Regions from separate parts of the Brevibacterium sp. GP-SGM9 genome, predicted to be linked through region 2. Evidence: predicted binding sites of a transcription regulator. Region 2 holds the regulator's gene; each other region holds the start of a gene.
The links. Region 2 encodes HspR, which represses chaperone genes until heat shock. Its sites were predicted from a motif close to AAGTTGAGTCNNNNNGACTCAACTT; they were not measured.
Positions count from the first base shown of each region.

Region 1: the regulator HspR is predicted to act here: its motif matches at 1,780-1,804, upstream of clpB (ATP-dependent chaperone ClpB).
Region 3: the regulator HspR is predicted to act here: its motif matches at 2,312-2,336, upstream of ACH82I_RS06740 (ATP-dependent Clp protease ATP-binding subunit).

Region 1 is NZ_CP178563.1:2,850,529-2,860,874, forward strand. Features, by position in the region: gene clpB (ATP-dependent chaperone ClpB) at 1-1,724, opposite strand, end outside; gene ACH82I_RS12870 (Na+/H+ antiporter) at 1,894-3,471, opposite strand; gene ACH82I_RS12875 (enoyl-CoA hydratase) at 3,597-4,379, shown strand; gene ACH82I_RS12880 (NAD-dependent epimerase/dehydratase family protein) at 4,425-5,357, shown strand; gene ACH82I_RS12885 (SDR family oxidoreductase) at 5,374-6,189, opposite strand; gene ACH82I_RS12890 (FAD-binding dehydrogenase) at 6,191-7,885, opposite strand; gene pheA (prephenate dehydratase) at 7,982-8,920, opposite strand; gene ACH82I_RS12900 (glycosyltransferase) at 8,917-9,669, opposite strand; gene ACH82I_RS12905 (DUF5926 family protein) at 9,677-10,346, opposite strand, start outside.
Region 2 is NZ_CP178563.1:3,022,618-3,032,963, reverse strand. Features, by position in the region: gene ACH82I_RS13605 (diacylglycerol/lipid kinase family protein) at 1-965, shown strand, start outside; gene ACH82I_RS13600 (hypothetical protein) at 1,214-3,418, shown strand; gene ACH82I_RS13595 (LPXTG cell wall anchor domain-containing protein) at 3,697-5,019, shown strand; gene ACH82I_RS13590 (HNH endonuclease signature motif containing protein) at 5,576-7,702, shown strand; gene ACH82I_RS13585 (heat shock protein transcriptional repressor HspR) at 7,961-8,398, opposite strand; gene ACH82I_RS13580 (DnaJ C-terminal domain-containing protein) at 8,413-9,450, opposite strand; gene ACH82I_RS13575 (nucleotide exchange factor GrpE) at 9,629-10,346, opposite strand, start outside.
Region 3 is NZ_CP178563.1:1,457,965-1,468,310, forward strand. Features, by position in the region: gene ACH82I_RS06740 (ATP-dependent Clp protease ATP-binding subunit) at 1-2,294, opposite strand, end outside; gene ACH82I_RS06745 (TetR/AcrR family transcriptional regulator) at 2,460-3,110, shown strand; gene ACH82I_RS06750 (DHA2 family efflux MFS transporter permease subunit) at 3,107-4,858, shown strand; gene ACH82I_RS06755 (DUF3152 domain-containing protein) at 4,863-5,651, opposite strand; gene ACH82I_RS06760 (VOC family protein) at 5,668-6,336, opposite strand; gene ACH82I_RS06765 (VOC family protein) at 6,324-6,950, opposite strand; gene ACH82I_RS06770 (TIGR04028 family ABC transporter substrate-binding protein) at 7,147-8,856, shown strand; gene ACH82I_RS06775 (ABC transporter permease) at 8,853-9,923, shown strand; gene ACH82I_RS06780 (ABC transporter permease) at 9,920-10,346, shown strand, end outside.

The sequences.
Region 1 (10,346 bases), 170 kb from region 2:
TGTCCGAGCACGTTCTCCGCCCCGAGGAGCTTCTCGATCTCACCCTGCATGAGCCGACCCGCGGGGATGCCCGTCCAGGAGGAGACCACCTCGGCGATGTCATTGCTCGAGACCTTGTCGGAGACCATCGGATCGCCAGCCTGCCCGGCCTCGGCCTGAGCCTCCTCGGCTTCGGCCTCGGCGATCTCCTTCTGCACGGCGGGGATCTCCCCGTAAAGCAGCCGGGAGGCCGTCTCGAGATCCGTATCGCGCTGGGCCCGGTCGGCCTGGGAGCGCAGCTCGTCGAGTTTCGTCTTCAGCTCGCCGACGCGGTTGAGGCCGGCTCGCTGGGATTCCCAGGTCGCCTCAAGCCCGCGCAGCTCCTCCTCCTTGTCGGCCAGGTCGGCACGCAGGGCGCCGAGGCGCTCGACCGAGGCCGAATCCGTCTCCTTCGCCAGCGCCATGTCCTCCATCTTCAGGCGGTCGACGGCACGGCGGAGCTCGTCGATCTCGACCGGGGCCGAGTCGATCTCCATCCGCAGCCGGCTGGCCGCCTCGTCGACGAGGTCGATGGCCTTGTCGGGCAGCTGCCGTCCGGTGATGTAGCGATTGGACATGGTGGCCGCGGCGACCAGAGCGCCGTCGTTGATCGAGACCTTGTGGTGAGCCTCGTAGCGCTCCTTGAGTCCGCGGAGGATCGCGATCGTGTCCTCGACGCTCGGCTCATCGACGAACACCTGCTGGAAGCGGCGTTCGAGGGCGGGGTCCTTCTCGATGTTCTCGCGGTACTCGTCGAGGGTCGTCGCCCCGATCATCCGCAGCTCACCGCGGGCGAGCATCGGCTTGAGCATGTTTCCGGCATCCATCGAGGAATCGCCGCCGGCACCCGCCCCGACGATGGTGTGCAGCTCGTCGATGAAGGTGATGATCTGCCCGTCGGCGTTCTTGATCTCCTCGAGCACGGCCTTGAGCCGCTCCTCGAATTCGCCCCGGTACTTCGCACCCGCAACCATCGCGGAGAGGTCGAGGCTGATCAGGGTCTTGTCCCGCAGCGACTCGGGCACGTCGCCGGCGACGATCCGCTGGGCGAGGCCTTCGACGACGGCGGTCTTGCCGACGCCGGGCTCACCGATGAGGACGGGGTTGTTCTTCGTCCGGCGGGAGAGCACCTGGACGACCCGGCGCACCTCCTTGTCGCGGCCGATGACCGGATCGAGCTTGCCCTCGCGGGCGGTGGCGGTGAGGTCGATGCCGAACTTCTCCAGCGACTGCATCGTCTCCTCGGGATTCTCCGAGGTGACCTTCTTGCCGCCGCGCAGATCCGGCAGGGCCGCAAGCAGGGCGTCGCGGGTGGCACCGGCAGAGCGCAGAGCATTGCCGGCGCCCTCCTGTCCGGCGGCCGCGGCGAGCAGCAGGTGCTCGGTGGAGACGAACTGATCGCCGAGTGCGGTCATCTCCTCCTGCGCGAGGTTCATCATCTCGAGACCGGCCCGGGACAGGCTCGGCTGAGACACGGTCGAACCGCTGACCGTGGGCAGGCCGCCGATGACGGCCTCGAGGGCGGTCAGCACGGCCCGCGGATCGGCACCGACCTTCGTCAGCAGGCTCGCGGCCAGCGAATCCTGCTGCTGGAGCAGGGCCGCGACGAGGTGGGCCGGTTCGATCTGATTGTTCCGGCGTGCGACGACGTCGTTGATCGCCGTCTGCAGCGCCTCCCGTGACTTGGTTGTCATCTGTGCGTCCATACGCAACTCCTTCAAAAGTGTTCTGAAATAGCTCTCGAAGAGTTCAACATCTGCAGAGTTGAGTCTATTCCACTCAACTTTGTTTAGGGAAGGAAAATCTCGCGGGCCCAGCCCGCAATCCCAGCCGCGGTCGCGCGTCAGGAAACGGCCCGCGGCCGCCGCCTGAACCTCAGAGCACGAGCACGGACTGGAGGTCGAAGCGGCGCAGCACCTTGTCAGCGACCTCCGGGTCGGTTCCTCTCTCACGTCTGGCCCTGAGCACCTCGGCGCGGGCCGTCTGCATCGCCCGCTTCTGCACCTGCAGCATCTGTTCGCGGTTCTCCCGGAAGGCAGCGGCCTGATCGGAGCTGGCCTGGTCATCCGAGGTGCCCAGCAGCTGGATGTAGAGCATCTTGAACCTCGCGCGCAGGGGTTCGGCGACCTCGTCGGGGAGGGACTCATCGGTCTTGATCTGGTGCAGGGCCGCCTTGTAGGCGCGCATCGCGATCGCCTTCGTCGCCGCCCGCTCCTTCTCCGCCTCGTCGTCGATGCCGAGTCCGTCGACGACGGCCGGGAAGGTCAGCCCCGCAAGCACGAGCGTGACGAGGAGGATCACGGCGGCCGCGACGAGGATGTAGGACCGGCCGGGGAAGGGCTCGCCGGTGTCGGTGGTCGCCGGAATCGACAGCGCCAGGGCGATCGTCGCCAGCCCCCGCATCCCGCCCCAGGTCATCAGCGTGGCATCGCGGAGGTTGAGCGGCGCCGCATCGGGATCCTCGTGCGTGCGCCTGCGTTCGATGAGAGTGCCCAGCAGCAGCCAGCCGAAGCGCACGGCGATGATCACGGCCGCGATCGCCAGGCCCACAAGCACCGCTCGGCCGAGATCGGCGTGCTCGGATTCGACGACCATGCGCAGGTCGAGGCCGATGAGCCCGAAGGCGATCCCGGTGATGAGCATCTCGAGGACCTGCCAGGTCGAGGCCTGCGTGACGCGTTCGGCCGAGTTGCCCTCGACGTCGCGGCGGCGGACCTCGAGGGCGGCGACGACGACGGCGATGACGCCGCTGGCGTGGAAGTGCTCGGCGATGAGGTAGACCCCGAAGGGCAGCATGAGCATGAGCGAGGAGCGGGCTATGGTGTGGTCGATCTTCTCCATCACCCACCACACGACGAAGACGACGGCGAGCCCGATGAGGATCGCGACCACCGCGGAGATGACGAAGGACACGGCGAGCTCACCGAAGTCCACCTCGGTGCCGGCCATCGCCGCTGCCATCGCGGTCTGGAAGATGACGAGGGAGGCGGCGTCGTTGAACAGGCCCTCGGACTGCAGCGTCGACATGATCCGGCGGGGTATCGAGACGGTGCCGGCGACCGCGTCGACGGCCACGGGATCGGGCGGGGCGAGCATCGCCCCGAGCGCGATGGCCGCGGCGATCGAGATCCCCGGGATGAGGAACAGGGCCGATCCGGCCACGGCGGCCACGGTCACGCCGACCAAGGCCACGGCCATGCCGAGGATCGTGCGCCAGCGGATCGAGAACAGCGCCCACGATGTCTTCTGCGCGGCCGCGAAGAGCAGCGGCGGCAGGAAGAGGGGGAGGATGAGCTCGGGCTCGATCGTGATCTCGGCGAAGGTGGGGATGAAGGCACCGGCGATGCCGATGAGGACCATGAGCGCCGGCCAGGGGAGTTTGAGCTTCTGACCGAGTCCGACCACCACCGAGGTTGCGGCACCGAAGCCGATGATCATGAGCAGCGTGGTCATGCGTCTCTCCCTCGCGTCTGGCCCTCCGGCCCCACCTGACCGAGACTGCCTGCGCAGCCTTCGCAGCAGCGGGATTCGGGCACAGCGTCCGCATCGGTCGAGTCGAACTTTGGCAGAATGTGATTATGTCCGACTCAATTGTATTCTCACTCCTCGACGACGACGGCGTCGCGTCCGTGACGATCAACGAGCCCGAAACCCGCAATGCGCTGTCGCGGTCCGTGATGGCAGAGCTCAGTGACACCCTCGCCGAGGTGGGGCGGCGGACCGATGTGCGCGCAGTGATCCTGCGGACCGCGGGGCACGTGTTCAGTTCCGGTCATGACCTCAAGGAGATCCGCGGTGCGGATCTCGAGGCCCAGCAGGCGACGTTCGCCGCCTGTGCCGAGCTGATGCAGACCATTCAGGCGATCCCGCAGCCGGTCATCGCCGAGGTTCAAGGGGTGGCCACGGCGGCGGGCTGTCAGCTGGTGGCCGGATGCGATCTCGCGGTGGCGGCCCGTTCGGCACGGTTCGCCACTCCCGGGGTGAAGATCGGCCTGTTCTGCTCGACGCCGATGGTCGCCCTCTCCCGCGCGGTGCCGGCGAAGACGGCGATGCGGATGCTGCTGACCGGTGAGTTCCTCTCCGCCGAGGATGCCCTCGGCTTCGGTCTCATCTCCGACCTCGTGGCCGACGAGGAGCTCGAGTCCGCGACCCTGGAGCTGGCGCGCACGGTCGCGTCCGCCTCGTCGGCTACAGTTGCCATAGGCAAGGCGGCGTTCTACGAACAGCGTGAGCTGCCCCTGGCCGAGGCCTATGAGCGGATGTCTCAGGTGATGGCGGAGAACGCGATCGCCGCCGATGCGCAGGAGGGCATCGATGCGTTCCTGGGCAAACGGGAACCGCACTGGCAGCACCGAGGTTGATGAGCGTGGTGAGGTTCGGAGCAGACGGATGAGGGAGGAATCGACGTGGCGGTGATTGTGACCGGAGCCAGCGGCTTCATCGGCGGTGCCATCGCGCGTGCGCTGGCCGAGCGCGGTGAGACGGTCTACGCACTGTGCCGACGCGACCCCGAACTGCCCGGCGTGAACTACCAGCACTGGGACATCACGCAGCCCGCACCGGCGCCCGTGCAGTCCCTGGCCGCGAAGGCCACCGCCGTCTTCCACTGTGCCGGCATCGCCTCGATCAGCGCCGCTGACGACGATCTCTATGCGGTCCGGGTGACCGGGACGAGGAACGTCCTCGACGCCTTCCCGAAGGCTCGGATCGTCCACCTGTCATCGACGACGGTGTACTCCTCGACCGCTCCCCACTCCGACCTGTGGGAAGAGGCCGGACCGAAGGACCCCCAGGACTTCGGCGATGCCTACTCGCGTACCCATGCCCTTGCCGAACAGCTCGTGGCCCGGATCCGCCCCGATGCCGCGATCCTGCGGCCGGCAGCGGTCTACGGTCCGGGCGAGACGATGCTCATGCCCTTCCTCCGCGACAGTGCGAAGCGGGGAGTGCTGCGGCTGCCGGGCGGCGGCCGTCAGAAGATCACCCTGACCCATGTCGACAATGTCGTGCGGGCGGCGCTCGCCTGTCTCGATGTGCCCTCGGCGTCGGGCCCGTTCAACATCGGCGACCCCACCCCGTACCGGCTCAAGGACGCCGTGGCCACGCACTTCGCGAGGATGGGCTACGAGCCGGTCGTCATCGAAGGCGTTGCCAAGGACAAGGCGCTCGTCTCGGCGAAGGTGGGACTGAAGATCCGGACCTTCTTCAAGCGCGGGGATATGGCCAGGCTCTTCCTCGTCGAGTACCTCCAGCACGACCGGACCTACAACCTCTCGCGGCAGCAGCGGGTGCTCGGGATCTCGACGACCCAGCACCTCATCCCGTCTCGGTTCCAGTAGGAGGAGGGGCCCGCCCTCAGCGCCCCGACAGCCCGTGTTGGCGGGCGACGATCCGTGACATCACACCTCGGCGGAGTGCCCGCTTGAGCAGGAACGGCAACGGCGAGCGACTGCCCACCGAGTAGAACTCGCGGGGCCGCTGCGCCTCGATGGGCTTGAGGATGGTCGCCGCGACCGTGTCGGCGGAGATCCCACCGCGCTCATTGGCATCGAGGTGCTCAAGCATCGTGCTCACGTCCTCGGCATAGACGGAGCCCTCATCGAGGTACTTCGTGCGTCGCTGCCCGATCCCGGTGGCGATCGACCCGGGTTCGACGACGCTGACCCACACGCCGAATGGGGAGAGCTCCTGTCTGGCGGCCGTGGCGAAACCGCGCAGCGCCGCCTTCGAGGCGACGTAGGAGCTGCGATGGGCCAAGGGGAAGCTCGCGAGCATCGACCCGACCATGATGACGCGACCGTGCCCACGGGCGCGCATATGCGGGAGCACCAGCTGACTCAGCTGCACCGCGCCGAAGACGTTCGTGCGGAACAGCCGCTCGATCGCCGCGACCGGCAGCTCCTCGAACGGTCCGGACTGGCTCTCGCCGGCATTGTTGACGAGGATGTCGACCTCGTCGAGACGGCCGGCCAGTGCCGTGATGCTGTTCGGTTCGGAGAGGTCGAGCGGCAGATAGTCCACGCCGGGGATCCGGGCGGATTCGGCGATCGCTTCGGGGTTCCGGCTGGTCGCGAGCACCCGGGTGCCGCGGGAGGCGAGCATCCGGACCACGGCCGCTCCGATGCCGGAGGTGCCGCCGGTGACGAGTGCGGTGCGGTTGTTCGACGTCATCTCAGTTCCCCTCACTTGAGCCATCTGCCACCCCGCGCCCGGCCCGCAGGCCCGAGAAGATGCAGCCGCCGAGGAAGGTGCCCTCCAGCGCGTTGTACCCGTGCATGCCGCCCCCGCCGAAGCCGGACACCTCACCGGCGGCGAAGAGTCCGGGAATCGGTGCACCTGAGCTCCCGATGACCTGCCCGTCGAGGTTCGTCTCGAGCCCGCCGAGGGTCTTGCGGGAGAGCAGGCTCAACCGCACCGCGATGAGCGGACCGTGAGCCGGATCGAGGATCTTGTGCGGCTTGGCCGCCCGCACGATCTTGTCGCCGAGGTAGGACCGGGCATTGTGGATCGCCTGGACCTGCGCGTCCTTGGAGAACCCGTTGTCCATCTGCCCATCGCGTTCGACGATCTGGGCCACGAGCCGGTCGTGGTCGATGAGCGGCCCACGCGAACGGGCGTTCATCCCCGCAACGAGCTCCTCGGTGGTCTCGGCGACGACGAAGTCCGAGCCGTAGCGTTTGAACGCCTCGACCGGTGCCGGCGCATCGCTCGAGCGCACCCGATCGAGCGTGACCCGCAGGTCCTTCTTCGTGATGTCCGGGTTCTGCTCCGAACCCGAGAGGGCGAACTCCTTGCGGATGATCGACTCGTTGAGCACGAACCACGAGTAGTCGTACCCGCTCTCGAGGATCGTGCGCATCGTCCGGTTGGTGTCGAAGCCGGGATAGTTCGGTGCCGGAAACCGTCGGCCCTCCGCATCGAACCACATCGACGACGGGCCCGGGATGATCCGGATGCCGTGATTCGGCCAGATCGGATTCCAGTTCTCGATGCCTTCCGTGTACGCCCAGATCCGGTCCCGGTTGATCAGGCTCGCCCCGGCGTCCTCGGAGATGGCGAGCATCCGCCCGTCCACATGGGCGGGAACCCCGGCGAGCATCGTGTCCGGGAACTCGCCGAGGCGCTCGACCGGCCAGTACCTGCGCATGAGATCGAAGTTGTGCCCGATCCCGCCGCTGGTGACGATCACGGCAGGAGCGCGGAGCACGAAGTCCTCGCGCTCCTCCCGGTTCGAGGCCACCCCGCGGGCGGTGTGGCTCGGTGACAGCACGCGTCCGCGCACCCCGACGACGGCGCCGCCTTCGGTGATGAGTTCGTCCACGCGATGGCGGAACGCGAAGTCGACGAGGCCGTTCGCCTCGGCGCGTTCGACGGGTTCGCGGAAGACCCGGACCACCTCGGGGCCGGTGCCCCAGGTGAGGTGGAAGCGCGGCACGGAATTGCCGTGTTCGGAAGCCCCCGAACCGCCGCGTTCGGCCCAGCCGACGATCGGGGTCAGGCGCAGCCCCAGGTCACGCAGGTAGCTGCGCTTCTGCCCGGCGGCGAACTCGAGATAGGCCTCGGCCCACTTCCGCGGCCAGTGGTCCTCCGCGCGATCGAATCCCGCCGAGGTGGCCCAGTCGCGTCGTGCCAGCTCGAGGGAGTCATGGACGCCGAGGCGGCGCTGCTCGGGGGAATCGATGAGGAAGAGTCCGCCGAGGGACCAGAACGCCTGCCCGCCGAGGTTGGCCCGGTTCTCCTGATCGAGGACGAGGACTCGTCTGCCGGCCTGGGTGAGCTCGTGGGCGGCGACGAGTCCGGCCAGGCCGGCCCCGACGATGATGGCGTCGACCTCGGTGGACACGGGGGGCGTGGTGGGTGAGCTCATCGTGGGCGACTCCTTCGTCGGCGGTCGGATCGATCGATCCCTCTGCCCCCAGATTACTGGGCAGTACCGCGGGTCGCCACCGTCACCTCGGCGACCTCAGCCGCGCAGGGTCGACTCCAACCAGGCCGCCGCGGATCCGAAGGACTCGTCGGTGGTCGTCGGATCCACCGGCACCGCGGAGGCGTCCGCACTGGGGTAGCTGCCGAGGAACCACAGCTTCAGGGTCACCCGGTGGACGCCCTGCAGGGCCTCGGCCATCCGTGCCTCATGGATGTGGCCGAGCAGGTCGATCGAGAACTGGTAGAGGCCGAGCCCGTCCCCGGTCGGCCGGGATTCGATCCGCGACATGTTGATCCCGCGGCTGGAGAACTGTTCCAGGAGTTCGAGCAGGGCGCCGGCGCGGTCGGAGCGCAGGGCCGCGACCACGGTGGTCTTGTCCGCGCCGGTGGCCGCCGGGATCGGGCCCGGACGGGAGACGACGACGAAGCGGGTGACCGCGTCCTGGCGGTCGCCGATGTCATCGGCGATGACCTCGAGTCCGTAGCGTTCGGCCGCTAGTGCCGGACACACCGCGGCCACATGGTCTCCGGCGTCATTGGCCAGATCCCTCGCGGCTGCGGCCGTGGACGAGGTCGGCAGATAGACGGCATCGGGGAAGTGCTCGGACATGAAGGTCCGCACCTGGGCCTCCCCGTGGGGGTGGGATCCGAAGGAGCTCAGCGACTCTCGCGGAGTCCCCGGCTTCACGGCGAGGACGAAGCGGACGGGCACGACCACCTCGGCGATGATCTGGAGTCGGCCGTGCTCTGTCAGGGCGTCGATCGTGGCCGGGACGCCGCCTTCGACGGAGTTCTCGATCGGGACCACGGCGGCATCGCAGTCGCCCTCGAGGACGGCGGCGAGGGCCGCGGCGGCATTGCGCATCGGCTGGGTCGTCGCGGTTGAGGCCAGGCCCGTGTCGTCGAGGTACTTCAGCAGCGCCGCTTCGGTGAAGGTGGCTTCGGGTCCGAGGAAGGCGAAGCGGTTCGCGCTCACTTCCCGCCTCGCTTCGCGCGCAGACGGCGGACGAGGATGGCGCGGGCGACGTCGCGGTACTGGGCGGCGCGGTGCAGCTGCGCCTTGAGGTCCCGTCCGGTGACCCGGTGGTGGAGATCGCATTCGACCTCGGTCACGCGCAGCCCGGCGCCCACGACGTCGATGGTCATGGCCGCTTCGACGCCCCAGCCGGCGGCGAAGGGCAGGGCCGCGTCGAAGGCCTCCCGGGACAGGCAGCGCATGCCCGAGAGCGGCTGGGTGGCTTCGAAGCCGGAGAGTTCGGCGATGCCCTTCTTCGCCAGTCCCACGACGAAGCCGAAGCCGCCGCCCTTGCGCTTCTGCGCCGGCAGGATCGCGATCGTCATATCGGCCTCGCCGGCGAGCACCGGAGCGGCCAGCGGCGCGGTGTTCAGGGCGGAGTCCTCGAGGTCGCCGTCGATGAACAGCAGGGCCCGGTGCTCGGGTTCCTGACCGGGATCGGCATCGGAGATCTCCCGATTCCGGATCGCGAAGGCCCCGGTCATCATGGCCGCGGCCTTGCCTTTGTTCTTCCGGTGGGTGACCACCTCGGCGCCGGCCCGACGGGCCAGGGGACCGGTGTCATCGGAGGAGCCGTCGTCGACGACCATGACGATGTCGACGCCGGGAATCTGCTTGGCCGAGGCCACGGTCGCAGCGATCCGCGCGGATTCGTCCATCGCGGGGATGATCGCGGCGATCGCCGCGGGGGCGTGGGAGTTCTCAGGCATGGCCGCCTCAGTGGATGGTCAGCTGGCGGGCGACGATTCCCGAGCGGACCCGGCGCGCCTCGGTGCTCAGCGGCTCGCTCGTGTTCAGGGCCTCGTCGAGGCGCTTGCCGAACTCGGCGATGGGCTCTTCGACGTCGTCGACCTGGGTGCCGAATTCGAGTTCCCAGACGGGCACGATGATGCCGTGGGCACGGAAGTAGCCGAGGAAGGATCCCGGCCCGCCGAGGTCGTTGGCTTTCTCCGCCTGCAGGCGGGCCAGCGCATCGACGATCCGATCCTCGCCCTCGGGGCGGGCCCAGCGGACGTAGGTGCGCCCGGACATCTCGGTCCAGTAGGCCGAATCCACCGAGGCGAACTTCTCCGTCGGAGCGATCGACTCGTTGGCCTGCTCGAGGGCCGCGGCGACATCTGAATCGGTCTCGGCCTCGGGCAGCTTCCAGTAGTCGAAGGTCTCGAGCACGCGCACATCGAAGGGGTGGGTGACATCGAGGATGTCCTGCAGTCGGGGGCCCTCGCCGGGCTCGGTCGTCGACTCCACGGACGAGCCGGGTGCCGCCTTGGCGGCGGTGAGGATTCCGCGGGCGACGTCACGGGAGGGATCGGTCGAGGACACGGGCACCTGCATGCCGGCGAGGATCTGCCCGTCCTCACGGTGCCAGGCCTGCCAGGCGGCGGGC
Region 2 (10,346 bases):
ACGCCGAGGCGGATCCCGCCACGCGTTACCGTGCGGCCCTCATCGTCAATCCGACGAAGACCGACGTCCGACGCCTGTCCTCGACCGCCGAGGCGATCTGTCGCTTCGAGGGATGGAGCCCGCCGCTCGTGACCGAGACGACGCCCGAGGACACGGGAGAAGGAGCCGCGGTCCGCGCGCTCGACGAGGGTGTCGACGTCGTCATCGCCGCCGGCGGGGACGGGACCGTCCGCGCGGTCGCCTCGGCGCTGGCGGGCACCTCGACCCCGATGGGGATCGTCCCGCTGGGAACCGGCAACCTCCTGGCCCGCAATGTAGAGGTCGTCCTCGACAAGACCGAGTGGGCGCTGCGGATCGCGCTGTGGGGACGCAACCGTGAGATCGATGTGGGCACGGCCAAGATCGCCGAGGATGGGGACACCCACGTCTTCACCGTGATGACGGGACTGGGGTTCGATGCCGCGGTCATGGCCGACACCAATGCGGACCTCAAGAGCCGCCTCGGCTGGCTCGCCTATGTCGAGGCAGGGTCGCGGAAGCTTGCGGGCAAGCCGAGTCACGTCAAGGTCACCTTCGACGATGAGTACCGGATCTTGGCGCGGGTCCGGTCGGTCCTCGGCGGCAACTGCGGGAAGCTGCAGGGCGGGATCCAGCTGCTGCCGCAGGCGGTCATCGACGACGGCATGCTCGACGTGCTCATCGTCAGTCCGAAGAACCTCGGGCAGTGGGTGGGCGTGCTCGCCTCGGTGCTCGGGCGGAAGGCTTCGAATGGCCTGCACACGGACATCCGAAAGTGCCAGAAGGTCGTGATCGAGGCCCGGGATCAGCTCGACATCCAGCTCGACGGGGACCCGGTCGGGCGGTCTTCGTACCTTGAGATGGCGGTCATGCCCTCGGCGCTCACGATCCGTGTCCCGACCGTGGAGCAGCGCAAGCAGATCCGCGCGGAAGCCTGGCCGGTGTGACCGGGCGGGCGTGAACGGGCGGGTGTGAACGGGCGGGTGTGAACGGGCCGGCTTAACCGGGCGGGCGTGAACGCGGGCATTACCGTCACGTAAGGTCACGGTAACGTCTCGGACGACACCAGCAGTTCACCAAAGCGTTATGGCAATTCACCCGACCAAAACGTACAGAAATAGTCCGGCGCGGAACCTGAACCTAGGATGACAGTCAGATGTGCACCCCCTCACACTGACTAGATTGAAGGCATCCAATGAAGAAGCTCATCCTCGCGCCGGCCGTCGCCCTCGCGTTCACCGGTCTGGTGGCCGCTCCCGTCGCCGCCGCCGAGACTCCCTCCACCCAGTCGGACCAGACCAAGGCTGAGCAGGCGAAGGCCGAGAAGAAGGAAGCGGCCGAGAAGGCCGAAGCCAAGAAGAAGGCAGACGCAAAGAAGGCGGCGGCTGAGAAGGCGGCGGCTGAGAAGGCCGCCGACAAGAAGGCGGCCGATAAGAAAGCCGCGGACAATAAGGCCGCTGCGAAGAAGGCAGTCGACAAGAAGGCGGCAGATAAGAAGGCCGCCGACGACAAGGCCGCCAAGAACAAGAAGGACGGCAAGAAGGACGAGTCGAAGAAGACTCCTCCCCCGGCCGACAACACCAAGCCGACCACGCCGCCCAAGGACAACGACGACAAGGGTTCGGACTCCAAGGACGAGAACAAGGGCGATGAGGTCAAGGACATCAACGCCTCGCTCAAGGTCGCTGCCTCTTCAGTCGACGCCGAGCAGCTGGCCGACGAGGGCGTCAAAGTCACCGTCACCGGCCTCGAAAAGGGCGACAAGCTGACGACTTCCGGCCTCAGCGCCCCCGCCACCACGGCGTCCGGCTCAACCGCGACCCTCGTCGTCAAGTACGACGGAGAGGCCGAGAATCTCAAGGAAGGCAAGAAGGCCTTCAACGTCAAGGTTGCCCGCACCGGAGCCACGGCTAAAACGCTCCCCGGCGGGTTCGACATCCAGGCTGCAGACGACGCCGTCGACCCCATCGACTCTGAGCTCTCGGTCGATCCCGAGACGATCACCGCCGAAGACCTAGCCAACAAAGACAAGGGCATCCAGGTCACGGCCACCAACCTGCAGGCCGGCGACGTGGTCACGGACTCCCTGACCGGCGAGGAGAAGACCATCGAAGAAGACGGCGCCTTCACCTTCGGCGTCTATTACAAAGGTAACCCCGAACAGCTCAAACTCGGCGAGCAGCAGCTGACCGTCACCGTCGATCGCGAGGGAACCACTTCCGCCGAGCTCACGGGCGAATTCACCATCGGCGACGCCTCCGACGAAGATCCCGTCATCGACCCCAAGGTGAAGCTCGGCACGGACGAGATCACAGTCGAGGAGTTCAAGAAGAACGGCCTCCCGTTCACCGGCACGGGCTTCAGCCCCGGAAGCACCGTCTCGGTCACAGGTAAGGCTGTCTCGGCCCAGGCTGCCAAGGCCCAGGCCGACGACGAGGTCGTCGCCGATGAAGACGGCAACGTCAGCGGTGTCGTGACAGCTCCGGCCTCGCTCGAGGCGGGCACCATCGAACTCATCTTCACCGACACCGATTCCACTCAGTCGGCTCCGGCAGTGACGATCACCGTCACCGAAGATGACGACGACGCCGTCGACCCGATCGATGCCTCGCTCAAGGTCGATCCCAAAGAGATCACCGCCGAGGACCTCGCCAACGAGGACAAGGGCGTGACCGTCACCGTCTCCGGCGTCAAGAAAGGTGACAAGGTCACTGATTCGCTGACCGGCAAGTCCGAAACCGCTGACGCCGACGGCGACTACAAGCTGCACCTCTGGTACGAAGGCAACCCGAAGAACCTCGAAGAGGGCAAGCTCCCCTTCACCGTCACCATCGACCGCGAGGGCACGGAGTCACAGACCCTCGACGGTGCCATCAACGTGGTCGCCGACGAGCCGGAAGCACCCGCCGAGGCGACCCTGAAGGTCTCGCCGAAGTCGATCGAGGCCGCGGACTTCGCCAACGACAAGAAGGGTGTCACGCTCTCGGTCGAGAACTGCGAGCCGGGTGCTGACGTGCACTTCGAGGTCAACCCGAAGGGCATCAACGTCACCGCCTACGAGAACACGGTCAAGGCCGATGACGAAGGCCGAGCCTCGGTCAATGTGTTCGGCACCTCCTCGAACGCCTCGGCGTATGTGGGCGCCTACACCGCGACCGCAACCTGCGGCGATGACACGATGAAGGACTCCTTCAAGGTCACCGAGGGTGCCAACGGCGGAGGCGACAACGGAAACGGCGGCGGCAGCGGAGACAACGGCAACGGCGGCAGCGAACTGCCCCGTACCGGTGCCGACCTCGGCGGCCTGGCCACCGGCGCTCTCCTGCTCCTCGTCGGCGGGGCCGCCATCGCAGTGACAGGACGTAAGAACAAGTTCGCTCGGACGCCCTTCAGCTTCTGAGTGAGCACCTCGGCCAGCCGCCTATGGTGGCAGCTGAACCGGTGAGCTGAACAGCTGCGGCCCCGACAGATGTCGGGGCCGCAGCTGTGTCCGCGTCCGGAAATCCGCCTCGAATTCCGCGCCGAGATACGCCTCGAACCGTGAACGCAGAATGAATAGTTCCCCGTTGACGACCACAGCCGTGAACTAAATGACCAGAACTATGCACGTTGTGAATGTTGCATTACCGTTACATTCGTAATACTTCAGACCCACCTGTGAAAACACGAAGGACATCTATGAAGAAGCTCGCCCTCGCACCCGCAGTGGCGCTGGCCATCACCGGCCTCGCCGCATCCCCCGTCATGGCCGCACCTTCGGCTGACGCATTCGGCCAGACCAACGTCCAGGCCAGCCAGTCCGAAAAGACTGAGGCCACCGAGGAAGGCGCTGAAGACGGCGCCGAGACTCAGGCCATCGAAGCCTCAGTGTCAGTGACGCCTGAGACGATTTCGCAGGCCGACCTCGTCGATCCAGGCGTCACCGTCAAGGTCACCGGGCTTGAAGCCGGAGATGTCGTATCAGACACTCTGACAAACGAGAAGGTCACCGCCAAGGGCGACTCTGTCGAGTTCAACATTCACAATGTGACCGGTGATCCGGCTGCTGTCGACCCGGGGACCCTTGACTTCAACGTCTCCGTCACCCGCGGAGAGGAGACCAAAGAATTCCCCGCGAGCGTCACTGTCACCGAAGGTGACGACGACGGCGACGATGACGCCCCCGCAGTTGATCCGAAGGTGTCGATCGACACCGAGGAGATCTCCGTCTCCGAGTTCGAGAAGAACGGCCTCAAGCTCACCGGTGAGGGCTTCACTCCCGGTGCCAAGGTCAACGTCTTCGGCAACGCCACCCAGTCACCGTTCTTCGACACCCAGGTCGAGGCCGACGAAGACGGCAAGATCAGCGCCACCGTCGAAGCGCCCAAGGACGGCCTCGAGCCCGACACCTACTCTGTCTCCGCGGTCGATGCGGAAACCGAGACCGTGTCGAACTACGTCAACTTCGAACTCACCGCAGACGAGACCGAAGATCCCACCATTCCAGCCGCCGAGGCGAAGCTGACCGTTTCGCCCGAGACCGTCTCCCCCGCCGATTTCGTCGAGAAGGACAAGGGCGTGACCCTGGCGGTGGAGAACTGCGAGCCGGGCGAGGACGTGCACTACGTCGTCAACCCCAAGGGCAACTCGAACGTCACCGCCTACGACAACACGGTCAAGGCCGACGATGAAGGCAAGGCCTCCGTCAACGTCTACGGCACCAGCGCTTCCGATGCTGACGCCTACATCGGCGACTACGAGGTCACTGTCACCTGCGGCGACGCAGAGCTGAACGGCGAGTTCTCGGTCAGCGATGATGCCAACGCCGGCGGCAGCGACGGAGACGAAGACGGCAATGAGGACGGCAACGGAGACGGCGGAAACGGTGGCAGCGACCTGCCCCGCACCGGTACCGAGTTGACCGGCCTCGTCGGCGGCGGAGCCCTGCTCCTCATCGGTGGCGCCGCGGTTGCCATGACCATGCGCCGCAAGAAGGTTACCCAGGATCCTTCGCAGATCTGATGACGGCCATGTGAGTTCTTCCGAACTCAGCGCACATTGAGAAGAGCGCGAACCCAAGTCCGGGTTCGCGCTCTTCTCATTCATCCACTACTGCTCTCCGACAACGCCCAACGCTGTTCTCACACAGCACCGAAACGACGCACGGTCGCAACGAAGCAGGCACTCAACCAGCGTCCGGCACCCTGTCATGCCGCCCACCTGCATCGGCACTCGGCACCTGGACCAACTTTTCAATCCAATCGAACACACTTGCATCGTTTCCCATGCATTCGATGCTGATTCGATTCTTTATCATACTGTGACATTCATTTCATTCATTCGGTAGTAGACTGGTCAAAAGCAACCACACCGAGGTGGAGAGCAGGTGAAACCGTTGAAGGATTCCAATGATCCCAGCACCAACGGACACGGATCTGCCCACGAGCCCGGCCACCCCGCAAGTTCCATTTCATCGACCGGCCTGATTCCGGACACTGGACAGGTCGGGAATGTGATTCGACCGCCCTCCGTCGGCCCCGATTCGCCTCGTCGACTGGACGTAGCGCCAGACTCTCTCATGGCAGTCCTCGCCGGCATGGTCTCCGTGACGACGATGACCCAGCTTGTCGAATACCAAGCCATCAGCAACGCTTTCATGGCCGAGACGATCGAACGCCTCAACTTCGCCGCAAACGGGGTCGACGGATGCTATCGCCACGCGACCTTCACCGAAACCGTTGAACGGTTTCTTGCTGCTGAAGAGGCCAAAGAGAACTCTCCTCACACATCCGCTGGCAACGATGACTCCACCGCGGCAGACGTCGAGGATGATTCTCAAGGCACTGTCGCAGTGGCTGAGGGTCCGGTGCTGCCGATCTTTCCCCGGTTCCGTCTCGAGAACACCTTCTCCGGATGGGTTCACAGCCTTGCAGAGACCGAAGACGTTTCCGAGTTCACCACCGTGCTTGGGACAACGAGCGACCTCACCTACTCCAAAATCACCACCGCCATGATGCTCGGCCACGGACTGCCCCGATTCACTGCCCGTGTCTTCGCCGGTGAGTTCACCATTGACCACGTCCATGCCGTGACCAGGTCCGCCAGAGACCTCGCCTTCGAACACTTCCCCGGTCTCGATACCTACCTGGCAGAGCGGCGAGCCGATGTCACCATCGAAACGTTCCGCAAGTCCGTCAACACGAAAGTCGCCACTCTCGAACCCGTCGAAGACCGTCTCGAGGAAGCATCAAAGAGACGTCGAGTCTCGATCACCACCTACCCGGATGGGACTGCGGCCGTGACTCTCTCGGGCCCGGCAGCGGATCTGAAGGCCTACATTCTGCGTTTGGAAGCTTTCGCCAGGGCAATCAAAGCCGGACAGATCAGCGAATTCACCAGCCATGACACAACCGGTATCAATGTGGTTGATGAACGCAGCCTCGATGCGCTCATGTTCGACATCTCCACTCGCACCCGCCCCCAGCTGACGATTGCGGTCACCACCCACGACACCACCACCGGGGACACGACCACGAACGACATCCCCCTCGATATTCCCGACGACAAGGCCACGACTGCGGTCGGGATTGTCGCCACAGCCAACAACGAAGTCGAAACGGTCCGCGCCGCCGCAGCGGCTGCGGCGACCGATGCGGGTGGCGTCGAAGTGACGACGAGTCTGAACCTGGTTCTGCCGACGCAGGGACAGTGGATGGCCGGACAGGGCAAGATGCTCGTCACAGTCCCCTTCCTCACCTTGGCCGGACAGTCCGAATTGCCGGGAGTATTCTCAGACGGCTCCCCTGTACCAGCAGACGAGGTGCGGGCCATTGCGGGACAGTGTTCGACGTGGACGAGGATCCTGACCGACCCTGCCACCGGCACACCGATCGACGCGAAAGCCACCACCTATGCGATTCCCACAGCAGTGCGACGGACGCTGGTGGCGAAGTGGCAGTCCTGCACCACCCCCGGATGCACGCGTCGGGCCGAGACCTCGGAAATCGATCACCTCATTCCGTACGACCACGAGAATCCCGGATCCGGTGGGCTGACCACCTTCAGGAACACACATCCACTGTGCAAGGCCCATCATCAGGCGAAGACCGATCGGAAGTACCGGGTGCGGATGACAGGGGACGGGTGTGTCGAGTACGTCTTCAAACACGGAGTGACCACGGATGTGCGGCCCGCAGATCAGCCGATCAATGTGGAACACGCACGACTGTTCGACCAGTGGATCCACCCGCCCGATCCGGACGGAGGTCCATCCGAGCCGGAAGGACGGCCATCCGATTCGGACGACGAGTCACCGGAGCCGGACGACCAGCCACCCGATCCTGATGGAGGCCCACCGGCTGGGCCACCATCATCACCAGGTTCCGGCCCACGGTCACCGGCCACGGATCCAGCACCACCGGCCGGGACAGGGATACCAGGTGGCACCGATCCACTCTTCGACGCTTCGGTCCGACCTCCTCGCCCTCCCGAACCGAAGGTCAGACCACCCAACCAGAGAGACCGGCAGGGTCGGCAAGGTAGGCAGGGCCGGCAGGTCGAGGACACATCAGCGAAGGCCAAGAAGAGCAGGAAGAGACGGGGTCGCAGAACAGCGAAGGGCTCGGCGAACTCGACGGACCCGTGGTCTACGGATACACGATCCTTCGACTCCTACTGGGACCGCCGTGATCCGCCACCGTTCTGATACATCGCAGTTCCGTTGAATCGCCGTTCTGATGAATTGCCCTTCTGATCTGCCACCGTGCTGAACCACTATCGTTCCGCTCCCGCCCGGGTCGGCGAATCAGCACACGCCACAGCCACCTCACCCAGCACATCCACCTCGGCGCCGGGTGCGAACATGACAAAGCCCGGAGGTCTACGCCTCCGGGCGAGAGTCCGTCGCAGATCTCCCTATCGCGCTATCGCGCTGTCGCGCTGTCGCGACGGGCACCAGCGAACCCTACCGCCGCAGGTACCTGTTGTAGAGCACCATCGCGCCCGGCTCGGGTTTGCCCTGCGGTCGCCGGCCACGCGAGATCGAGACGACGTCGCCGGCCATACCGGCGGCGAACACACGAGCCTCACGCTCCTTCGATGACATCCGCGACCTGACCTCGGACTCGAGCTCCTGGTTGCGGCTCTTCAGCGCATCCACCTGGTTCTGCAGATCGATGATCTTCTTGATCCCGACCAGGTTCACGCCCTCGTCCTGCGAGAGCTGCTGAATCATTCGCAGCTTGGCGATGTCCTTGCCGGAATACCGCCGGCCTCGACCCGCGGTCCGTTCAGGCGTGACCAAGCCGAGTCGGTCATACTGACGCAGAGTCTGCGGATGCATGCCGGCCAGATCGGCCGCCACCGAGATGACGTAGACCGCAGCATTCGACGAAATGTGCATCGTGTCTCACCACCTCAATTGGCCTTGGCCTTGTCCAGCAGACCGGCCCGTGGATCCTCGTCCGCGGTCGCTGCCTTGAACGACTCGACAGCTTCCTTGGCATCCTTGGACAGGTTCTGCGGCGCCACGATCTCAACCGTGACCAGCAGGTCGCCGGTGCCCTTCTTCGTCGTCACTCCCTTGCCGCGCACGCGCAGCGTCCGTCCCGAAGGAGTGCCGGGTGCGACCTTGACCTTGACGGGCATTCCGCCCAGGGTCGGGACCTTCACCTCGGCGCCCAGGGCCGCTTCGTCGAAGCTGACCGGCAGCTCCATCCGCAGATTGTCACCGTCCCTGGTGAACACGGGGTGCGGTTTGACGTTGACCGTGAGGATCACGTCACCGGCCTCCCCGCCGTTCGGGCTGGCCTTGCCCTTGCCCGCCAGCCGGATCTTCTGCCCGTCCTTGACCCCGATCGGGGTGCGCACGGTCAGCGGCTTGCCGCTGGGCATATTCAGCTTGACCGACGCTCCGTTGATCGCCTCGGTGAACGACAAGGTGGTCTTCGACTTGATGTCGCCGCCCTTGACCGGGGGCGAGTAGCCGCCGTATCCACCGGAGCCGTAACCGCCGCCGTAGCCGGGGCCACCGCCGAAGCCGTTGAGCAGGTCGGCCAGGTCAGGAGGCACGTCTCCCCCGCCACCGCCGCCGTAGGTCGTGCGGGTCCGCGTCCTGCCGCCTCCACCGAAGAGGTCGGAGAACACATCGTCGAATCCGCCTCCGCTGGCGCCGCCGGGCCCACCGGCACCGGCGCTGAAGCGGGCTCCGCCGCCCATGGCGCGAACCTGGTCGTACTGGGCGCGGGATTCCTTGTCGGACAGCACCTGGTGCGCCTGTCCGATCTCTTTGAATTTGTCCTCGGCTTTGGCATCACCGGGGTTGGCGTCCGGGTGATACTTCCGCGCGAGCTTGCGATAGGCCTTCTTGATCTCAGCGTCGGAAGCATCCTTGGAGACGCCGAGGGTTTTGTAGAAGTCCTTGTCGAACCAATCGTTCTGAGGCCCGGTATTCACCTGGCACCTCCTCTCTTCCTCTCAGATCCTGTCATCACTGTATTCACTTGTCTCCTCACAATCCGCACCTTCGGGATCGCGATCCCGAAGATCCGGACCGCCGCCGAGGTGGCCCCCCGGTCCCCGACGTCAGCTGACTGACGCTGGGGGTGGGGGCCGCCTCGGCGAGGTTGATCTCTCAGTCCTCCGGCTGCTGCACGCCGACGCGGGCCGCGCGGATGATGCGATCGCCGAGGCGGTAGCCCGGCTGCATGACCACGAAGACCGTCGGCGTCTCGACCTCGTCGGAGGGCTGCTGCATGAGCGCCTCGTGCAAGTGCGGATCGAACTCGTCGCCGACCTCACCGTACTGCTCGATGCCGACCTTGGTCAGCGAGTCGACCAGCTTCTTCACGTGGGTCTCGAACGGCCCACTGACATCGCCGTTCTCCTGGGCGAGCTTGACCTCGTCGAGCACGGGGATCAGGGCCTCGACGGTCTTGATCACACCGCCGGTGGCGGCACGTTCGCGTTCGCGATCGGCCCGCATCCGGTAGGCGGCGTACTCGGCGTTGACTCGCTTGAGATCGGCCAGGTGAGCCGCTGCCTCGGACCCCGGTTCGGGTTCGGGCTCGGCCCCGTCCTGCGCCGCCTCGGTGTCATTGAGCGTCGAGGCGTCGGCCGGGATGTCGACTCCGAGATCGCTGGCATCGGCCAGGTCCTCGTCCGCAGCACCGGCATTCTGCTCCCCGGCACCCGGAGCATCGGGGGCACCGGCGCTCTGGGCACCGGCCTCCGCCGAAGCCGACTGCGCGTCGGTCTCCGGGCGGAGCTCACCGGTGTCCGGATCCACCCGGCGCTTGTCATTGAAGGTGAAGCCTGGCTCCTCGGACGACTGATCGTTGCCCTCGGTAGTC
Region 3 (10,346 bases), 1.6 Mb from region 2:
AGGCGCTTGCGCGAGGCCTCGAGCTGGAGGCCGACGATGGTCCGCAGCTGCTCCCGGTCGAGGCGGGAGAACATCACCGTATCGTCGATGCGGTTGAGGAACTCGGGCCGCATGAACTCCTTGAGCCGGCCCATCACCTTCGCCTTGAGGTCCTTCTCCGCGTCGACCTGGGCACCGGAGTTGAAGCCCAGCGGGTTGCCGGACATGAACTCCGAACCGAGGTTCGAGGTCATGATGATGACCGTGTTGCGGAAGTCGACCGTGCGTCCCTGACCGTCGGTGAGCCGACCGTCGTCGAGGACCTGCAGCAGCAGGTTGAACGCATCCGGGTGGGCCTTCTCGACCTCGTCGAGGAGGATCACCGAGTACGGGCGCCTGCGCACCTGCTCGGTCAGCTGACCGGCTTCGTCGTAGCCGACGTAGCCGGGAGGGGCGCCGACGAGGCGGGAGACCGTGTGCCGCTCCCCGAACTCGCTCATGTCGAATCGGATCATCGCCGATTCGTCGTCGAAGAGCGTCGCGGCCAGGGCCTTGGCCAGTTCGGTCTTGCCCACGCCCGTGGGTCCGAGGAACAGGAAGCTGCCGATCGGGCGGTTGGGATCGCCCATCCCCGTCTGGCTGCGGCGGATCGCCTTGGACACTGCGGTCACGGCGTCGTTCTGTCCGATCACCCGTTCGTGGAGGACCCCTTCGAGTCCGGCCAGTCGCGTCTTCTGACTCTGCGTCATCCGCGCCGCCGGGATTCCGGTGGCCCGGGAGACGACCTGGGCGATCTGCTGTTCGTCGATGACGGCATCGGCGGAGTTCGCCGAGGTGGTCTCCGGGTTCTCTGCGGCCGTGATCCGGGTGCCGAGCTCGGTGAGTTCGTCCCGGAGCCGTCCGGCGCGTTCGTAGTCCTCGATCTCGATCGCTGACTTCTTCTCCGCTTCGAGCTCGCTCAGCTTCGCCTTGAGCGCTTCCACGTCGACCGCCGGTCCGCGCTGCAGCGACATCCGGGCACCGGCCTGGTCGATGAGATCGATGGCCTTGTCCGGGAGGAACCGGTCGGTGATGTAGCGGTGGGAGAGTTCGACGGCGGCGCGGATCGCCGCATCGGTGTAGGTCACCTCGTGGAATTCGGCGTAGCGGTCCTTAAGGCCCTCGAGGATCGCCACGGCGTCCTCGACGTTCGGCTCATCGACCGTGACCGGCTGGAAACGGCGTTCGAGCGCCGAGTCCTTCTCGATCGTCCGGTACTCCTTGAGCGTGGTGGCTCCGACGAGATGCAGATCGCCGCGCGCCAGCCTCGGTTTGAGGATGTTCCCGGCATCCATCGAGTTCGATTCGCCGTTGCCGCCGGCACCGACGAGGGTGTGCAGCTCGTCGACGAAGACGATGAGCTCACCGTCTTCGGCGATCTCGTCGAGTGCCCCGGTCAGGCGCTCTTCGAAGTCACCGCGGTAGCGGGTGCCGGCGAGCATGCCGGGCATATCGAGTGCGATCACGCGCTTGCCGTGCAGCTGCTTGGGCACCTCGCCTGAGTGGATGGCCTGGGCGAGTCCCTCGGCGATGGCGGTCTTGCCGACTCCGGCCTCACCGAGGAGGACGGGGTTGTTCTTGGTCCGCCGAGCGAGGATCTCGACGGTCTGCTCGATCTCCTGCGAGCGGCCGATGACCGGGTCGAGGCGACCGTCTGCGGCCAGCGCCGTGAGGTCGGTGCCGAACCTCTCGAGCATCGTCTCCTCTTCGCCCTCGGCCTCTGCGCCGGGATGACCGGCGCCCGCCTCGGCGGCTTCGGCTCCGGCCTGCAGGGCGGCCTGGGTAACCCCGGCCTGGGCGAGGATGCGTCCGGCCGGCATCTCCTGGTTGAGCACGAACGCGAAGAACATGTGCTCGGGGTCGATGTAGGTCGAGCCGAAGGCGCGCGCCACCTGGTAGGCGTCGAGGAGCGCTCGCTGAGCCGAGCCGGTCAGCGACGGTGACGATTCGGCAACGCTGTCGGCCGTGGCCGGCAGGCGTCCCTCGATGGCACGGGCGATGGCTTCGGGATCGGCTCCGGCCTGACGCACCGCGGAGACTCCGGGTTCGGAGTCGACCATGGTGCGCAGGATGTGGAGCGCATCGACCTCGGCCTGACCGTGGCGGCCGGCGAATTCCGCTGCCGCTTCGATGACCTCATGGCTGCGCTTGCTCAGCAGCCGGTTGATGTCGACGGTGCGAGACCGACGGGCTCCGTTCTGACCCTGCAGGTAGCGGGCGAGGAACTCGTCGAACGAGTCGCCGCCGGAACCGGCGGGTCCGAAGAATGTGGCCAACGTGACCTCCTGTTGGAAAGTTGAGCGTATACGACTCAATCAACGACCGCGGTGGTGGTCTTATTCCCGCGCCGGTCAAGCCGTGTAATCAAGATCACGGGCCATATTTGCATGAAGTGCACTTCTGCACTTGATGCAAAATTGCAATAGATGCATAATTTTCTGGTGAGTTCCGAACCAGAAGTGTCGCTGCGCGAGCGCAAGACCCGAGAGCGTCGTGCGGCCATTCACACCGCTGCCGTCGATCTGGTCGTCGATCACGGTCTCGACAATGTGACCGTCGCGCACATCGCGGAGGCTGCGGAGGTCTCGACGCGCACGTTCTTCAACTATTTCCCGACCAAGGAAATGGCCATTCTCGGCTTCACGGAGTCCGCGGACCTCGCCACCGAGGTGCAGCAGTTCGTCGAGGACTTCGAACCCGTTCGTGAGCGTCTCGCCGAAGACCTCGCCTACACGATCCGCGCCACCTTCGAGTTCCTCGTGCCGCGCTCGACGAACAGGCGGAAGGTGCGCACGATCCTGTCCCGGTATCCGCATCTGAGCATGCTGAGTCTGGAGACGAGGCGGTCCTACTCCGACCAGATCCTGGCCGGGGTGCGCCGGCGCATCGAGCGTCACGGCGTCGACTTCGCGGACGAGGAGTCCGCAGCCAGCGCCACGCGCATGCTGGCTCAGCTGTGCTCCATTCCGATCGAGCACACCCTGAGATCGGCGAAGTCCGATCCCGCACAGAACTTGGCCGAGGACCAGGTGGACGAGGCGTTCACCTCCTCGACAGAGCTTTTCCTGACCGTCATAGAAAGGTTGAAATGAGTCACACCGCGACTGAGCCCACCGCTCCTTCGGAGCAGGGCGCCACACAGGAGGCCGAGGTCAAGACCTCGTCCGTGATCCTGCTGTTCATCGGCCTGATGCTGGCGATGTTCATGTTCTCGCTCAACCAGACCATGCTGGCAACGGCACTGCCGACCATCGTCGGCGACCTCAACGGCGTCGATCAGATGCTGTGGGTCTCGACGGCATTCATGCTGGCATCGACCATCATGATGCCGATCTACGGCAAGCTGGGCGATTCGTTCAATCGCAAGAAGATCTTCATCTTCGCGATCTGCATGTTCATCCTGGGCTCCGTGGTCGGATTCGCCGCGCACAGCATGGCTGTCCTCATCACGGCCCGCGTCATCCAGGGACTCGGCGGCGGCGGCCTCATCATCCTCGCCCAGTCCCTCATCGCCGCCGTCGTACCCGCCCGCCAGCGCGGCAAGTACATGGGAATCATGGGCGCCAACTTCGCCGTCACCTCGGTGGCCGGACCGCTGATCGGCGGCTGGATCACGGAGGGACCCGGCTGGCGCTGGACCTTTGCGCTCAACTGGCCCTTCGGAGTGCTGGCGCTGATCGCCGCTCTGCTCTTCCTCAAGGTCCCCAAGTCCGACCGCTCGGTCAAGCGGCACGTCGACTACGCCGGCATGATCCTCATCGCGGAGTTCACCACCGCCCTCATCCTCACCACTTCATGGGGCGGACACCAGTACGACTGGAACGATCCCATCATCATCGGACTCATCGGCATCGCCGTGCTCAGCGCCGTCGTGTTCGTCTTCGTCGAGCGGGCAGTTCCCGAGCCGATCATTCCGATGTTCGTGTTCACCGACAGGAACTTCATCATGTGCACGATCGCGGGCATGTGCATCGCGGTCGGCATGTTCGGGGTGCTCTCCTACATGCCCACGTTCCTCCAGATGGCACACGGCATCGAGGCGACGAAGGCCGGGCTGCTCATGGTGCCCATGATGGCAGTCATGCTGCCGACCTCGATTGCCGTCGGCTTCATCGTCTCGAAGACGGGTCGCTACAAGTACTACCCCGTCATCGGCAGCGCGATCGTCGGCGTCGCCCTCTTCCTGATGGGAACATTCGTCTCGGCCGACCAGAACGTGCTCGTCGTGATCGGCTGCCTGTGCGTGCTGGGCCTCGGCCTGGGACTGTCGATGCAGATGCTCGTTCTTATCGTGCAGAACTCGTTCCCGGTGGCGATGGTCGGCACGGCCACGGCATCGAACAACTTCTTCCGTCAGATCGGCGGCACGCTCGGCATGTCGCTCATCGGCGCGCTCTTCACCTCGCGGCTCTCGGCCAACCTCGAGGACGGGATCAAGTCGCTGGGTCCGCAGGGTGGCGCCGCGCTCAAGGGCGCCGGATCGAATTCGCTCACCCCTGAGGTGGTCACCTCGCTGCCGGATCCGATCCACTCGATCATCATCAACGCCTACAGCGATGCCCTCGTCCCGATCTTCCTCTGGGTCAGCCCTCTGGGGATCATCGCCGCCCTTATCCTCCTGTTCGTTCGGGAGAAGGCACTCGCCACCAAGGTCGACGGCCCGGAGGCCCAACCTCCGCGTGAGGTCGTTGCGACCGACAGCATCGCCGTCGTCGAGCAGCCAGGCTCGCTGACACCGGCCGGCTCGTCATCGGTCAATGATGAGATCGAGTTCGAGACCGCGACGCGAGCGGCGGCCGGAGGGAACTCGCGCGAGCGCGCGCACTCACCCAAGCACTGAGGCCTCAGCCCTTCGAGGGCCAGCCGTTGGGTGTGCAGCCCTGCAGGCCCTTCGTCTGCTGCTGCATGAGCGGGGCGGTCTTGCCTCGGCCGGGGCACGATTCGTGCCCGTGGCCGAGCGCATGGCCGACCTCGTGGTTGATGAGGTAGTGGCGGTACTGGGTGATGTCATCGAATTCCTCGGTCGCCGAGACCCAGCGTTTGGCGTTGAGGATGACGTTGTTGCCGTTTCGGCAGGAGAGCTTGCCCAGGGTGCGCAGCGGCAGGCACATCTCGTCGACGGTGTCGGGGCTGGCGATGGAGATCATCGCGTCCTGACCGTCGTCGACCATCTCGATCGCGACGTCGTCCATGTCCTGCCAGCCGCGTTCGTCCTGGAGGGTGCCGATGATGAACGCCGCCGCCTCGTCGACGTCGATGGGCAGGTTGTCCTCGACGCGCAGTGCGACCCTGAAGGTCCTGCCCTCGTCCCGGTTCGGGCCGGTCTCTTCGGCCGGACGGTCCCATTTCCCGCTGCCGTGCATGTCGATGTCACCCTCGCTCACCTCAGCGGCTCCGGCGGCTTCGACTCCCTCGGAGTCGGCATCGTCACTCGGTTCGGGCGACCGGCTGGTCTGTCCGGACTCACTCGGCGCCGCGGATCCGGTGCTCGGAGCACCGACGGTCTCGGCGGCATGCGGGGTCGGACGGGTCTCCTGCTCGGACTCGGGCGCGCAGGCGCTCAGGCCGATGAGCAGGGAGACTGCGGTGAGCGTGGTGAGCAGGCGGGCGCGGGGCTGGGGATGAGTCGGCACACTCGCAAGTGTAGTCTCAGAACTCCACTGTGCCGCCGGGTCCGCGCAGTCGTGCGTGCAGTCGGTTCTCCGGCCCGGTCACCACGTCCGCGTCCCCGGCCCCGAGCTCCCCGAGCACACCGCGCAGCGCCTCGGGGTTCGCGGTCTCGATGCTGAACTCGAGCAGCTCGAGGGCGGGCAGGGCCGCCTCGGCGGGGTGGGTGGACTCTCCCCAGTCGATGAGGAACGGCTGCACGCCGGACAACGGCAGCGGCGATTTCGACGTCAGCCGCCACTCGAGCAGCTCCCCCTCGGCGGTCTCCCGGGACATGTCCCGCACCTCGCCGAAATCGATGCCCGCGGTGTTCGCGGCCGCGATCTTCGCGAGGAACGCCGGCGGATGGATCGCCCAGGTCTGCAGGGTCAGCCCCTCGGACAGGTGGGCGTCGAGCGGCAAGGTGCCGTCGGCGGGTGCTGCCTGCTCAGGGTCGGGGCCGAGGATCTCGAGGTACGTGTGCGCCCCGGCCGGCCACCCCCTCGGGGTGAGACCGAGCAGGAAGTTCGCGGTCCCCCGGCCGGGATGCCGACCGCCGGGAACTGCGCGCACTCCGGTGGCGGCTTCGATCTCGGCGACGCCGGCGTCGAGTTCGGGCACCGTGACGATGAGATGGTCGAGTTCGGCGGGAATCGGTTTCAGAGCGTCCATGATCCACCTGGACCTTTCAGAGTGGTGTGCAGACGGTCGGTCTCGCCTGCCTCAACCTCGAGGTTAGCGCCCAAGAATCGCAGAACACTGCGAGTCCCGTCAACGTCCGGACTGCTCGCCCACAGTCGCTCGAGGCCGATGCGCTGCATCTCCCGGCTCGCGGGATGCGGGGAATCGAGCCAATCGATGAGGAAGGGCTGAATCCCGCCAAGCGCCAGCGGGGTCCGCCGGGTCAGCCGCCATTCGAGCACGTTCCCGTCCGGTGTCCTCCGGGCCATGTCATGGACCTCGCCGAGGTCGACGTCCGTTGTCGTCGCCGCTGCGGCGACGAGTCCGTCGAAGTCCTCAGGCCGGACCGCCCAGCGCTGCACCGTGGGTTCGACGATGCCGGCCAGACGCCCGGCGGCGAGCGCGGGATCCTGGTCCGGGTCCGGGCCGAGGATCTCCAGATAGCTGTGCCCGTCGATCCCGAGCAGAGCGTTCGCCGTGCCCAGGCCCGGGTGTGATCCCCCGGGAACGGCCCGGACACCCAAACGAGATTCGAATTGCTCAACACCCTCGACGAGATTGGGCACGGCGATGACGAGATGGTCGAAGTCGGAGGCGCGCAACATAGTGCAATATTAACCCGAGCGAATTGACCGCCGATACGCCGATGCGCTTAACTCATAGCCATGCAGAACACGACCGCGCCCCGACCATGTCGACGCATTGTGCGTCGCAGCGGGAATAGCCCGACCGGCTCCAATTGTTGAGCTATCGTCTCGTTCGTTCTGTCTCTGATCCCACCGGCCCGAAGGACCACCTGCCATGACGGATCTCCGTCCCTCCACCTCGGCGCGCGCCATCCGCACCCCGTTGGACCGCCGCAATTTCCTCAGCCTCGGACTTGGATTGGGCACCCTCATCACCCTGAGCGCCTGCACGCCCACGGACACCGCACCCCTGGCCGACGGACAGCCCGTCAAGGGCGGGGTGCTCACGTACTTCGAGCCGCAGACCTGGACCCTGCTCTATCCGCCCTCGGTCGGTTTCTATCCCAACGGCGGCATCATGAACAACATCTCCGCCCGCCTGCTGTGGCAGGACCCGGAGACCCTCGAACTCCACCCCTGGCTGGCCACGAATCTGCCCGAGATCAACGCCGAGGCCACCGCATTCACCTTCACCCTGCGGCAGGGTGTCACCTACTCGGACGGTTCGCCGCTGACCCCGGAGAACGTGGCGAAGAACTTCGACCTGTTCGGCAAGGGCGACGAGGCCCGCACCCTGCCGGTGTCCGAGCAGATCTCGAACTACGATCGAGCCGAAGTCCTCGACGAGCACCGGGTGCGCTTCCACTTCAGCGCCCCCTCCCCCGGATTCGCGCAGGCCACGTCGACGATGAACGCGGGCCTGCTCGCCGATTCCTCCCTCGACCTCGATGCCGAGGGCTTCGGCCCCGGAGGTGCCACGCAGATCCACACCTGCGGGCCCTTCCACATCACCGAAGAGACCATCGGCACGAAGCTCTCCGTCCGGGCCCGCGAGGACTACGACTGGGCACCGCCCCACCTCGACCATCAGGGACGGGCCCACCTCGACGGCATCGACTACCTCGTCAACAACGAATACTCGGTGCGCATCGGTGCGGTGCTCTCCGGCCAGGCCGATGGTGTCCGCGACGTCCAGGCCCCGGACGAACCACGGGTGACCGAACAGGGTCTGCGCCTCTACGCGAAGGCCACCAACGGCATTAACAACAGCATCAACTTCCGGTTCCGTCACGCACTCCTCGACGACATCGCCGTCAGACAGGCACTCATCGCCGCGATCGACCGGCAGGAGATCGTCGACAAGCTCTTCACCCCCAACTACCCCCTGGCAACGGGACTGCTGGCCAAGGGCGCCATGGGGTACAAGGACCAGTCGGGATCGTGGACCTACGATCCGACGACGGCCGACCGCCTCCTCGACGAGGCCGGTTGGGGCGAGCGCAACGGACAGGGATACCGGGTCCGGGACGGGCAGGTGCTGGCGCTGACCGTGAACATCGCCCTGCCACAGCCGCGTTCGAACGAGGTCCAGACCCTCATCCAACAGCAGCTGCGCCGGGTCGGGGTGCGCCTGTCGATCAACCCCGGCGACCAGTCGAAGCAGACCCTCGACGCCCTCGACCTCGACACCGTGCAGATCTATCACTCGATGGTCGCCCGCGCCGACTACGACAATCTGCGATCGAACTACTCCTCGGTCAACCGCGACGTGTTCCTCAACGGCGCCAACCGTGAGGACGCAGCCAATGACTCCATCGACCCGAAGGTCGACGAACTCCTCGACGCCCTCGCCGCCGAACCCGTGACCGAGAAGCGTCAGATCGCCGCGGAGAAGGTCCAGGACTACCTCGTCGAGAACGCCTATGTGCTGCCGTTCTTCGAAGAGCCCCAGGTCTTTGCTTTCCGGCGCCGCGTCCACGGCTTCGCCACCGAACCGGTCGGCCGTCCCGATTTCTACAGCACCTGGCTGGCAGGAGAGCAATGATCCTCGACATCCGCTATCTCGCCCTCCGCCTCGGCCAGGCGGTTCTCGTGCTGCTCCTCGCCTTCACCGCGGCCTTCATCCTGCTCAGCCTCATCCCCGGCGACGGCGTCACCGCCCGCTTCGCCGACCCGGCACTGGGGCTGTCCCCCGATCAGATCGCCGAGATCCGCGAATCCACCGGTGCCGACGAATCGTGGATCAGCCGCTACTTCCTCAGCCTGGCGGGCTTCTTCACCGGGAACTTCGGCTTCTCCGTGCAGACCGGGGCGGCCGTGTCGACGATCGTCTCCGCGGCCCTGCCCTCGACGGCGGTGCTCGCACTCTCCGGGTTCCTCACCGCCCTGGTGCTCGCCGTGATCATCGCGGTGCTCGCCACCTTCGGGCCTGCGACCGGTCCCTTCGCGTGGATCCGCCGCGTCCTCGACTCGGTGCCCAGCCTGTTCATCTCGATCCCCGTGTTCTGGTTGGGCATCCTGCTCATCCAGGTCTTCTCCTTCCAGCTCGGCCTCGTCTCCGCCGTCGCCCCCGGCCCCACCGAGGCGCTCGTGCTGCCGACGCTGACCGTGGCGGTGCCGCTCTCGGCCCCGATCGCGCAGGTCCTCATCCGTTCGATCACCGAGGTCAAGGCCTCCGGCTTCGTCAAGGTCACCGCCGCCAAGGGGGCCTCCGAACTGTGGATCCTCATCCACGCGGTCGCCCGCAATGCGATCCTGCCGGGTCTGACGATCATCGGGCTCGTCTTCGGCGAACTCGTCGCCGGGGCCGTGGTCACCGAGACCGTGTTCGGCCGCAACGGCATCGGCCAGATCACCGCCCAGGCCGTGACCCACCGCGACAACCCGATCCTGCTCGCTGTAGTCGTCATCGCCACCTTCGCCTACGTCATCATCAACCTCATCGTCGACCTCCTCTACCCCGTCATCGACGTTCGTCTGCGCCGGCAGCCGAGCGCCGCCTCGGCGGGCAGGAAGAGCCACGACGCGAGCACCCGCCGGGCCCTGAGCACGACCGCCGGCAGCGTCGGCGTCGACCTCGGCTGGGCCGAGGACAAGGAGTCCGAGTCATGAGCCTCACCGATGTCTTCACCCGCACCCCGGGTGCCCGCCGACTCGGAGCCGGCCCGCGCCGAGGCGGCGGCACCGTGATCGGACCGGCCACCGTCATCTCGGCGCTGGTCCTGCTCATCGCGGTCGCCTGGGCCCTGTTCCCGGGTCTGTTCACCCACCACGATCCCAACGACGGCGGGGACACCGCGGCACTCCTCGCCCCGAGCCTCGAGCACTGGTTCGGCACCGACCAGACCGGTCGCGATGCCTTCTCCCGCGTCGTCTACGGAGCCTCGCAGTCGCTGCTCGCGGCCCTCGTCGCCGTCGGCGTCGGCCTCATCGTCGGCACCGCGATCGGACTCATCGCCGGCACCCGCCGCGGACTCGTCGACGATGTGCTCATGCGGCTCATCGACGTCCTCCTCTCGATCCCCGCGATCCTGC